Linked DNA regions of Sphingosinicella sp. BN140058. The protein of the gene in region 1 binds, or shares a complex with, the protein of each later gene. Links are inferred from orthologs where the notes say so. Each region holds a gene or a part of one and is shown in the gene's direction. Other genes may lie near its edges.

Region 1 (6,212 bases):
GTCCCTCGACACGCTCGTCGCACGCGAACCGGAAACGGCGGCGATCGCGCGAGTCGCGCTGCGCTCGGCGGCGCTCGCCGGCGGCGACGGTGCCGACGTCGTAGCCCGTTCGCTTCTCCTTGGTCTTCGCGGCGGCCGCTGCCTGCCGCCGTCCGTCTCGGGGGATGCGCCGGATCTCGATCTCTACGAAGCCGATCAGGGTATCCGGGCACTGGTTGCGCAGCTCTCGAGCGCGGACGCTCCGTCCGACTTCTCGCTGCTGCTCACCGGACCGCCCGGAACCGGCAAGACTGCGCTGGCCGCGCACATCGCCGAGCGGCTCGACAGGCCCCTTGCGGTCAAGCGCGGATCGGATCTGCTGTCCAAATGGGTCGGCGGCACCGAAGCGAACATCGCGGACGCGTTCGCCGCCGCACGTGAGGACGGGTCGGTGCTGCTGTTCGACGAAGTCGACTCGCTGCTTCGCGACCGACAGGATGCCCATCAATCGTGGGAGGTGACGCAGGTCAACGAATTGCTGACGTGGCTTGATTCGCACCCGCTGCCGTTCATCGCCGCAACCAATTTCGCGCAAAGGCTCGATCCGGCGGCGCTCCGGCGATTCGTGTTCAAGATCGACTTGAAGCCGATGTCGCGGGCGGCAGCAGAAAGAGCCTTCTGCCGCTTCTTCGGGCTCGCGGCACCTTCTGTCTTGTGCGACATCGGCGGCCTCACGCCGGGCGACTTCGCCGTGGTCAAGCGGCAGCTACGTTACCGTCCCGGGGCTTCCGCAACCGAGATCGCGACCCTGCTGCGGGCCGAGGCGCGCGCCAAACCCGAGCGACCGGTCCGTATCGGCTTCTGACGAGCGGTGCGGGGCGGCCGAATTCGACCGCCCCGCACCGTCACATTTCCGTAACACGCGGCCCTTATTTTCGTCAGCAGATGAACGGGAACCTGCGCGCTGCTGCGGATCCGACGGGCCTCTGGGCCACTCTCTCCAATTTTCCGATCGGTTCGCGACCGTCGGCCTTCGAGCGGAGGCTCGCCGACGCCAACGGGTGGTCGGACGCCTTCGCGGTGCGGGTGATCGGCGAATATCGCCGCTTCCTCTATCTGGCGACGATCGCATCGTTCGAGGTGACCCCGTCAAAGGCCGTGGACGAGGCCTGGCACCTCCATCTCGAAGACGAGGATGATTACCACCGCAAGCTGTGTGCAAACCTGCTCGGGCGGACGCTGCGGCATCTGCCCGGATCCGGCGACGCAGACGAAGAGGCGCGCTTCGCGGATCAATATCGTCGGACGCTGACCCTCTACCAGGAGGTGTTCGGATCGCCCCCGGACGACATCTGGCGGCGCCCACAAGCCGACGACGATCAGGGCAACGACGAAGCGGAGCGTCGAAACCGTCTTGTCTTCGGTACAATCTGCGCCGTTCTTGCCGCAACCTCATCGGCTGCCATCGCCGGGCCCGCTGCTGCGTTCCTCGTCATCGTCCTGGTGATCGGGCTGGTGATCGGGATTGCGGTCTTCGCCCCTCCGATGGCGGAGAGGCGCAAGAAGAAGGACGACGGCGGATCATGCGGCGGCAGCGGCTGCTCCACGTCGGACTCCGGCGGCAGCGACGGAGACTGCGCCAGTTGCGGCGGAAGTTGCGGCGGTGGCTGCGGAGGCGGCGACTAGATCAGTCCGGCGAGCGGGCTCGACGGATCGGCATAACGACGCTTTCCCATCCGTCCCGCCCGATAAGCGAGCCGTCCCGAGTCGACCGCCAGCCGCATCGCGGTCGCCATCATCACCGGATCCTTGGCTTCGGCAATGGCGGTGTTCATCAACACGCCATCGCAGCCGAGTTCCATCGCAACGGCAGCATCCGACGCGGTGCCGACGCCGGCATCGACCAGCACCGGAACCGACGCATTCTCCACCATGATCCGAATCATGACCTCGTTCTGGAGGCCGAGGCCGGAGCCGATCGGTGCGCCCAGCGGCATGATTGCGACTGCGCCGGCATTCTCGAGCCGCTTGGCGGCGATCGGATCGTCGGCGCAATAGACCATCGGCTGAAAACCCTCCTTGGCGAGGATTTCGGTCGCCCGCAGGGTCTCGATCATGTCGGGATAGAGCGTCTTGGCTTCGCCAAGCACCTCGAGCTTCACCAGGGTCCAGCCTCCCGCTTCGCGCGCCAGCCGCAAGGTCCGGATCGCCTCGTCGGCGGTAAAGCAGCCGGCGGTGTTGGGCAGGTAGACGATCTGCTTCGGATCGATGAAGTCAGTGAGCATCGGTTGCTTGGGATCGGCGATGTTCACCCGCCGCACCGCCACGGTGACGATCTCGGCGCCCGAGGCCGCAACCGCCGCCGCATTCTGCTCGAAGCTCTTATACTTGCCGGTGCCGACGATCAGGCGCGAACGAAACGTCCGCCCCGCCACCGTCCATGTGTCGTCACCGATCGAGGTCATCACATTCACTGTCGTCATCCCGTCTGTATCGTCATTCGCCCAACGCTCAGCCGCCGCCGACGAAGGTGACGATCTCGAAATCGTCGCCGTCCTGGATCACGACCTCGGCGAGGGTGGAACGCGGCACGATTTCGAGATTGCGCTCCACCGCCACCCGGGTCGGCTCGAGCCCGAGTTCCAACGCGAGTTCCGCCACCGTCATGCCCTGGCGCACCCGGCGGTGGCTGCCGTTGACCCGGATCGAAGCTGTACCGTCGTAAACCATAAGCCGCCTTTGCGCTTGTCGTCCCGCCGCCATATAGGGTTTCTCCATGGCGACGCTACCGACGATCTACGTGCTCAACGGCCCGAACCTCAACCTCCTCGGCACGCGCGAGCCGGATATCTACGGATCCGACACGCTGGACGACATCGCCGACCGGCTGGAGGACCGTGCACGCGAAATCGGCGTTCGCATCGACATGCGCCAATCCAATCACGAAGGGCATCTCGTCGATTGGCTGCACGAAGCGCAAGCGGAGGGCGCGAGGGCGGTGATCCTCAATGCGGGCGCGTTCACCCACACCTCGATCGCGATACATGATGCGATCAAATCGGTCGCCACGCCGGTGATCGAAGTCCATCTTTCCAACCCCCACGCCCGCGAAAGCTTCCGCCACCGGAGCTTCGTCGCAAAGGCGGCGCGGGGAACCATCGCGGGCTTCGGCGCGCTCAGTTATCAGCTTGCTCTGGACGCGGCGGCCGGTCTCTGACAAGGCGCGCCAAAATACCGCAAGAAGCGGAACTGCTGGGGAAAAAGAGGGTCCAATGACCGACGAGAACGGCTCCCGCGGGAGCATGCGGATTGACGCAGATCTGGTGCGTCTCCTTGCCGAATTGCTGAACAAGAACGATCTGACCGAGATCGAGGTCGAAGATGACGAGCGTCGCATCGTCGTCAAGCGGCAGATCACTTATGCCGCCCCGGCGTCGGTCCACGTCGCCGCGCCCGCTCCGGCCGCCGGCGCCCCTGCCGCACCGGCTCCGAGCCTTGCAGCCGACACGCCTCCCGCCGCCCACCCCGGCGCGGTAAAATCGCCGATGGTCGGAACCGTCTATCTGGCCGGCGAACCGGGCGCCAAGCCGTTCGTCAGCCCCGGCCAGAGCGTCAAGGAAGGCGACACTCTGCTCATCGTCGAAGCGATGAAGGTGATGAACCCGATTACCGCGCCACGTTCGGGGACCGTGACTCAGGTCTTCGTTCAGGACGCCCAGCCGGTCGAATATGACCAGCCGCTGGTGATCATCGAGTGATCGGCGCCGCGCCGGACCGTGCCCGGATATCCAGGGCGGAGAAAGTCCGGACGCACGCCGCTTGTATCGCCACCAGCCCCGGCATCGCGCCGGGCCGATGAGAGCTGACATGAAGATTCAAAAGGTCCTGATCGCCAATCGCGGCGAGATCGCACTCCGTATCCACCGCGCCTGCCACGAGATGGGCATCAAGACGGTGGCCGTGCACTCCACCGCAGATGCGGACGCGATGCACGTCCGCCTCGCCGATGAGGCGATCTGCATCGGACCGCCGGCGGCCGCGGATTCCTATCTGAATATCCCGAACATCATCTCGGCGGCCGAGCTCAGCCATGCCGATGCGATCCATCCCGGCTACGGCTTCCTGTCGGAAAATGCCCGGTTCGCCGAAATCGTCGAGAGCCATGGCATTCTCTGGATCGGGCCGAAGCCCGAGCATATCCGGGTGATGGGCGACAAGATCGAGGCGAAGCGCACCGCCGCCAAGCTCGGCCTGCCGCTGGTTCCGGGCTCCGACGGCCCGATCGAGACGATCGAGGAAGGCCGCCGCATCGCCGGCGAGATCGGCTATCCGGTGATCGTCAAGGCGGCCTCCGGCGGCGGCGGCCGCGGCATGAAGGTGGTCGAGTCGGAGGATCAGCTCGAAGCGTTGATCGTCCAGGCCGGATCCGAAGCCAAGGCGGCGTTCGGCGATGCCACCGTCTACATCGAGAAATATCTTGGCGACCCGCGCCACATCGAATTTCAGGTGTTCGGAGACGGCCGAGGCAATGCCGTCCACCTCGGCGAGCGCGACTGCTCGCTGCAGCGCCGTCACCAGAAGGTGCTAGAGGAAGCGCCTTCCCCCGTGATCACGCCTGAGCAGCGCGCCCGGATGGGCGGCATCGTTGCCAAGGCGATGGCGGAGATGGGCTATCGCGGCGCCGGCACGATCGAATTCCTCTACGAGAATGAGGAATTCTACTTCATCGAGATGAACACGCGCCTGCAGGTCGAGCATCCGGTGACCGAGATGATCACCGGCCTCGATCTCGTCCGCGAGCAGATCCGGATTGCCGCCGGCGAGGATCTTTCCTGCACCCAGGAGCAGCTCACCTTCCGCGGGCATGCGATCGAATGCCGGATCAACGCCGAGGATCCGCGGACATTCGCCCCCTCCCCGGGCACGGTGAAGGCCTATGTCGCCCCCGGGGGCATGCACGTGCGGATCGATAGCGGCCTCTATGGCGGCTACAAGGTGCCGCCTTATTACGACAGCATGATCGCCAAGCTGATCGTCTACGGCACCACCCGCGAACGCTGCATCATGCGCCTCAAGCGCGCGCTCGAGGAATATGTGATCGAGGGCATGAAGACCACGATCCCGCTTCATCAGAAGCTGGTCGAGGATCCTGAATTCCTCGCCGGCGACTACACCATCAAATGGCTGGAGCAGTGGCTGGCGCGCGACGAGGCGGACTCCTGATTGGAACCTGGCGGTGGTCTCCGGATCACCGCCAGGCGGACGATCCGTCTTCCCGTATTTCCTTCCGCCAGAACGGCGCGCGGCGGCCCAGCGCCGCGATCGCGAACGCGCAGCCATCGAGCGCAGCCTGCGGATCGTCCGCACAGGTGGCGGCAAAGGCGATCCTTTCCCCGGGCACCAACACGCCGTGGCGATGGATGAGGATGATCCCGGTCAGGCCGAACCTCGCCTCCGCTTCGGACGCGATCGCCGCGAGCACGTTCCTGGCGAGCGCAGGATAATGATCGATCAGCAATTCCTGCACCGCGGGATCGGTGCGCGCCGCGATGATCGCGCTGGCCAATCCGACTGCGCCGAGCTCCTCGAGCCGCTGAAGCTGGCGGCCCGGATCGAAGTCGGCGGCCTGGACGCGGGCGTCGATCACAGCGCCCCCGGCGACGGAAACAGCGCCACTTCGCGCGCGCCGAAGATATTGCCCTCTGGCGCTACCGGCTCCGCTTCGACAGCAGCGAACACGCCCGCCCGATCGGCGAAGGCGGCATCATAAGGGTCGCCGCGGTCGGCGAGCCAGGTGATCAGATCGGCAACCGTGACGACGTGGCCGGGCGGATCGACGCGCTCGCCGTCGCGGCCGAAGGCATCGCGAAAGGCACCGAAATAGAGCAGGTCTATCGCCACGCTCAATCCATATGCTTTAGGCCGGTGCGCAGATAATCCCAGCCGGTGACCAGTGTGAGCGCCGCGGCCGCCCAGAGAAAGACGAGCGCGCCGAGGTGGACCAGCGGCCATTGCGGCAGAGCTCCGGCCAGGATCAGGCCGCCGAGGGAGACGAGCTGGAACGTCGTCTTCCACTTGGCGAGCTGGCTCACCGGGATCGACACCTGCAAGCCGGCGAGGAACTCGCGCAGACCCGAGACGATGATTTCCCGAAGCAGGATGATCAGCGCCGGGATGATGTGGAAACCATGGATGATCGGCTCGCCGCTCGATGCCCGCGAGGAGACCAGCAT
Region 2 (4,407 bases), 340 kb from region 1 along the record:
AGCCGGGCACCCGCGCCGTCCGGCTCGGCGCCAACGGTGACAGCGATCCGCCCGGTTTCTTCGCCACCCTGTTCGGAGCGCTCTCCGACATTCCGCGCGAACAGCCGATCCGCGACAATCTCGAAGCCATTGAAGGACGTTCGGCGCGAATTCGACGCCAGCAACGGATCGTCGCGGCCATGCGGCCGCAAGTCGAAGCAGCGATCGAGCGGGCGTTCGGGGCAACCCTGCTGCTGCTGCGTCCCTCCGCCAAGCGCCTCGCGGGCTGGCGGGCCAAGGCGCAGACCGTCGCGTCGCGGGAGGCGGGCTATGCCTATGCCGCCTACGGCCACCTCAAGCTCAGCACGGTGGTGGAAGAGGTCGCCGCTCTGCTGCTCGGCGATGCCGGGGACCGCGTGCGGCGCGAACAGATCCGGCAGGCGCTCTGGACATGGGTCCGCGCCCACGGCCTCAACGCGGCCGAGGCGATCACCGCCCTTGGTGCCCGCGAAGACGTGATCCTGTTCTTCCGCAATTTCGATCTGTCCTTCCGCGTACGCCGTCTTCGCTTCCTCGCCCGGCAACTCGGCGAGGCGGGCGCACGCGAGGGTTCGCCGCGCGAAGCGATCGAGCGTGCCCGCGAGACCGTATACCGCCTGATCGGCCGCTACACCGCCGCCGCGGCCGCGGTGGAGGGCGCGAGCTTCCCCGATGTCGAGGCGGCAACCGAGGATATGCTCGCCGCGCTGGCGGCGAAGCTCGGCCTCAAGGGGATCGACGATGCGGCGGATGCGGAGCTTACCGAGGTGCTCGGCCTGTTCCCGAAGTCCGAACGGCGGGCGCTGATTCTCGCCTATCTTGGCTTTCCCTTCTACGACATTGCCACTCTGCCCCTGCTGCAGGGTGAGGGCCTCGACGAGTTCGATCCGATCAAGGTCGATCGTATCTCGCCCGACGACGCCGGGGCCATTCGCTCCGGCGGTGCCGCGGCGACCCTCAAAGGCATTCAGTTCAACAGCTTCGGCGCCTTCTTCAGCCGGGCCTATCGCGAGAACGACTATCTTTGGGGGCGGCTGCACGGCGCCGACCGGCTGATCGAGATCGTCGTCTCCACGCTGCCCGACGGCGTGCACCTGCCGCCCGGAACCGTCGCCGCGTTGAAGCGCGACGCCTTCAGAGCGATCATGGCCGAGGAACGTCCGCGCCTCACTGCGATCGCCACCTTGTTCGAGGCGCTGGACGAGGAGATCGGCTGACCCTGCCCAAGCGGTGCCGAGCATGAGGTTGCACGCCGCCGCCAGCCGCCATAAGCAGGGCGGGACGCGCACGGGAGGCGCTGGAACGGATGCAATTCCTCAAGACCCTGTTCTGGGTGGTTCTGGCGGTGATCGCCGTCCTGTTCGCCAAGGCCAATTGGCTGAACGTCGAACTTCGTCTGTGGGGCGGCCTGGTCGCGGACGTGAAGCTGCCGGTGCTGATGCTCGGTTTCCTGCTGCTCGGCCTGCTGCCGACGATGCTGTTCTACCGCGCCCGCATCTGGGCGCTGCGTCGCCGGCTGGAGCCCCACGAGCGCAACGCCGCGATGACCGCTGCGTCGATCGGCGCCCCCGCGCCCTCGCCGGCGGCCCCCGTTGCGGTGGACAATGGCGAGCAGCGCCTCGCCACCGACAGCAAGGTGTGGCCGACGCCATGAAGAGCCCGATCTACGTCGCCATCGACACGCCCGATCTCGACCGCGCCAAGGCGATCGCCGCCCGTGTGCGCAACCATGTCGGAGGCTTGAAGCTCGGCCTGGAATTCTTCTGCGCCAACGGCCGGCAGGGCGTCCGCGAGATTGCCGACCTCGGCCTGCCGATCTTCCTCGATCTGAAATTGCACGACATTCCCAATACGGTCGCGAAGGCGGTGCAGGCGCTGCGGCCGCTCGATCCGGCAATCCTGACCGTGCACGCCGCCGGCGGCCGCGCGATGCTGGAGGATGCCAAGGCGGCGGCGCCTCAAGGGACCAAGGTCGTCGCGGTGACGGTGCTGACCAGCCTTGACGGCAGCGATCTCGAAGCAGTCGGCATCTCGGCCGATCCGCATGCGCAGGTCGAGCGCCTGTCCGCCCTTGCTCGGGAAGCAGGTCTCGACGGCGTGGTCTGCTCCGGCAACGAAGTCGCCGCCGCGCGCAAGGCTTGGCCCGACGGGTTTTTCGTGGTGCCGGGCGTTCGCCCCGCTGCGGCCCATGCGGGCGACCAGAAACGGGTGATGACGCCGCGCGCGGCGCTCGACGCCGGCGCCAGCATCCTCGTCATCGGCCGGCCGATCACCCAGGCGCAGGACCCTGACGTCGCCGCCCGCGCGATCGAGGCGACGCTCTGAGCCGGCGGCCCGGCTCCGGCGCACGGTAGACAAGACTCCCTTCCTGCCCCTATCCGACGTTCGATCAAGGAGCCCGAGTCCGGTCGACCCGGCGCGCGCGCCGCGCCGTCGATCCGAGGCTCTCAGGAGACATTCGACATGAGCTGGCTGAACCGAGTCCGCAACAGCATTCCGTTCCTGCCCAAGCGGGAAACGCCCGACAATCTCTGGCACAAGTGCCGGCAGTGCAACGCGATGGTGTTCACCAAGGAGTGGGAGGACAATGATTCGGTCTGTCCGCGCTGCGATCATCACGGCCGGATCGGGCCCAAGGCACGCTTCGACCGCCTGTTCGATCCCGGCTATAGCGTGCTGCCCTCGCCGCAGGTCCGGGAGGATCCGCTCAAGTTTCGCGATTCCAAACGCTATCAGGATCGAATCAAGGCGGCCCGGCAGGCGACCGGCGAAAGCGACGCGCTGCAGAATGGCCGCGGCACCGTCGACGGCAAGCGCGCCGTCATCGGCGTCCAGGATTTCGCGTTCATGGGCGGATCGATGGGCCTCGCCGTCGGTGCCGCCTTCGTCGAAGGCGTGCGCGCCGCCATCCGCGACCATGCGCCCTACATCATCTTCACCGCCGCCGGCGGCGCCCGCATGCAGGAAGGCATCTTGTCGCTGATGCAGATGCCCAAGACGACGGTTGCGATCGCCGAGCTGCGCGAAGCCGGTCTGCCCTACATCGTCGTGCTCACCGATCCGACCACCGGCGGCGTCACCGCGTCCTACGCAATGCTCGGCGACGTCCAGATCGCCGAGCCCGGCGCACTGATCGGATTTGCGGGGCAGCGGGTGATCGAATCGACCATTCGCGAGAAGCTGCCCGAGGGCTTCCAGCGCGCCGAATATCTGCTGGCGCACGGCATGATCGACATGGTCGTTCACCGCAAGGAGCTGAAGGCCACCCTCGCCCGCCTGATCGACTATCTCGTCCCGGAAAGACAGGCGGCGTGAGAACCCTCCCCTCCCCTTCAGGGGACGGGTCGGGGGCGGGGCAGAGCCGGGTACCAATCCGCCGAACCTGCGACTTCCGACTCCCCCTCTCCCCGGTCCTCTCCCCTGAAGGGGAGAGGGAGAAGAGGCCGTAATGGCCGATCGTGCCGTTTCGGACGATCCGGCGGTCCAGCGCCAGCTCGACCGGCTCGCGACGCTCTCCCCCGGAGCAGACATTCTCGGGCTCGAACGCATCTCGGCGCTGCTCGCCCGGGTCGGCAACCCGGAGCGCGACCTGCCGCCGGTCTTTCACGTCGCCGGCACCAACGGCAAAGGCTCAACCTGCGCCTTCCTGAGGGCGGCGATCGAAGCGGCGGGGCTCAGTGCTCACGTCTACACCAGCCCGCATCTCGTCCGCTTCAACGAGCGCATCCGGATCTCGGGCTCGTTGATGGAGGATGCCCTCCTCGCCATATTGCTGGAAGAGGTGCTCGACGCCGGAGCCGACATCGGCGCCAGCTTCTTCGAAGTGACGACGGCGGCCGCCTTTCTCGCCTTCGCCAGAACGCCGGCCGACGCGTGCATCGTCGAGGTCGGGCTCGGCGGCCGGCTCGACGCGACCAACGTCGTGCCCGCGCCGGCTGTTTGCGGGATAGCCCAGCTCGGCCTCGACCATCAGGCGTTTCTAGGCAACCGGATCGAAGACATCGCGGCCGAGAAAGCCGGCATCGCCAAGCCCGGCGTGCCACTGGTCACGCTCAACTATCCCGAGCCCCTCGCCGCGCGGATCGACGCCGCAGCCAAGCAGGCGGGCGCCCCATGGCTGCCTCGCGGCAGCGTGTGGGACGCGGCAAGCTACCGCCAGCGCCTCCATTATCGCGACGAAGGCGGCAAACTCGACCTTCCCCTGCCCCGTCTGGCCGGCGCCCATCAGGCTGCCAATGCCGGGCTTGCGATCGCCATGCTCCGTCACCAGCAGGCTGTCCCGATCCGCGATTCCGCCCTGCGCGCCGCGATGGGCTGGGCCGACTGGCCGGCGCGGCTGCAGCGGCTCGAGGACGGTCCGCTCCACGCCCTGCTGCCCAGGGGCGCCGA

Evidence for each region.
Region 2: the proteins of accB (region 1) and accD are in contact, whole or in part, in a solved structure (PDB 8UXZ), measured with the Escherichia coli proteins. The link is inferred for Sphingosinicella sp. BN140058 from one-to-one orthologs.

The regions. Positions count from the first base shown.
Region 1 is NZ_CP035501.1:4,430,644-4,436,855, reverse strand. The notes cover bases 2,012-4,994. They hold accB (acetyl-CoA carboxylase biotin carboxyl carrier protein), read left to right. Parts: upstream 2,012-3,251; coding sequence 3,252-3,737; downstream 3,738-4,994. Other genes in these bases: accC (acetyl-CoA carboxylase biotin carboxylase subunit), read left to right, coding at 3,847-4,994; aroQ (type II 3-dehydroquinate dehydratase), read left to right, coding at 2,756-3,196. In the rest of the region: ETR14_RS19990 (AAA family ATPase), read left to right, coding at 1-844; ETR14_RS19985 (hypothetical protein), read left to right, coding at 925-1,665; more of accC, read left to right, coding at 4,995-5,202; ETR14_RS19955 (molybdenum cofactor biosynthesis protein MoaE), read right to left, coding at 5,228-5,626; ETR14_RS19950 (MoaD/ThiS family protein), read right to left, coding at 5,623-5,880; pgsA (CDP-diacylglycerol--glycerol-3-phosphate 3-phosphatidyltransferase), read right to left, coding at 5,883-6,212. UniProt on the Escherichia coli protein: This protein is a component of the acetyl coenzyme A carboxylase complex; first, biotin carboxylase catalyzes the carboxylation of the carrier protein and then the transcarboxylase transfers the carboxyl group to form malonyl-CoA.
Region 2 is NZ_CP035501.1:4,774,242-4,778,648, reverse strand. Bases 1,615-4,407 are described here. They hold accD (acetyl-CoA carboxylase, carboxyltransferase subunit beta), read left to right. Parts: upstream 1,615-2,481; coding sequence 2,482-3,333; downstream 3,334-4,407. Other genes in these bases: ETR14_RS21555 (folylpolyglutamate synthase/dihydrofolate synthase family protein), read left to right, coding at 3,467-4,407; pyrF (orotidine-5'-phosphate decarboxylase), read left to right, coding at 1,669-2,343; ETR14_RS21570 (hypothetical protein), read left to right, coding at 1,615-1,672. Outside these bases: ETR14_RS21575 (patatin-like protein), read left to right, coding at 1-1,235; more of ETR14_RS21570, read left to right, coding at 1,325-1,614.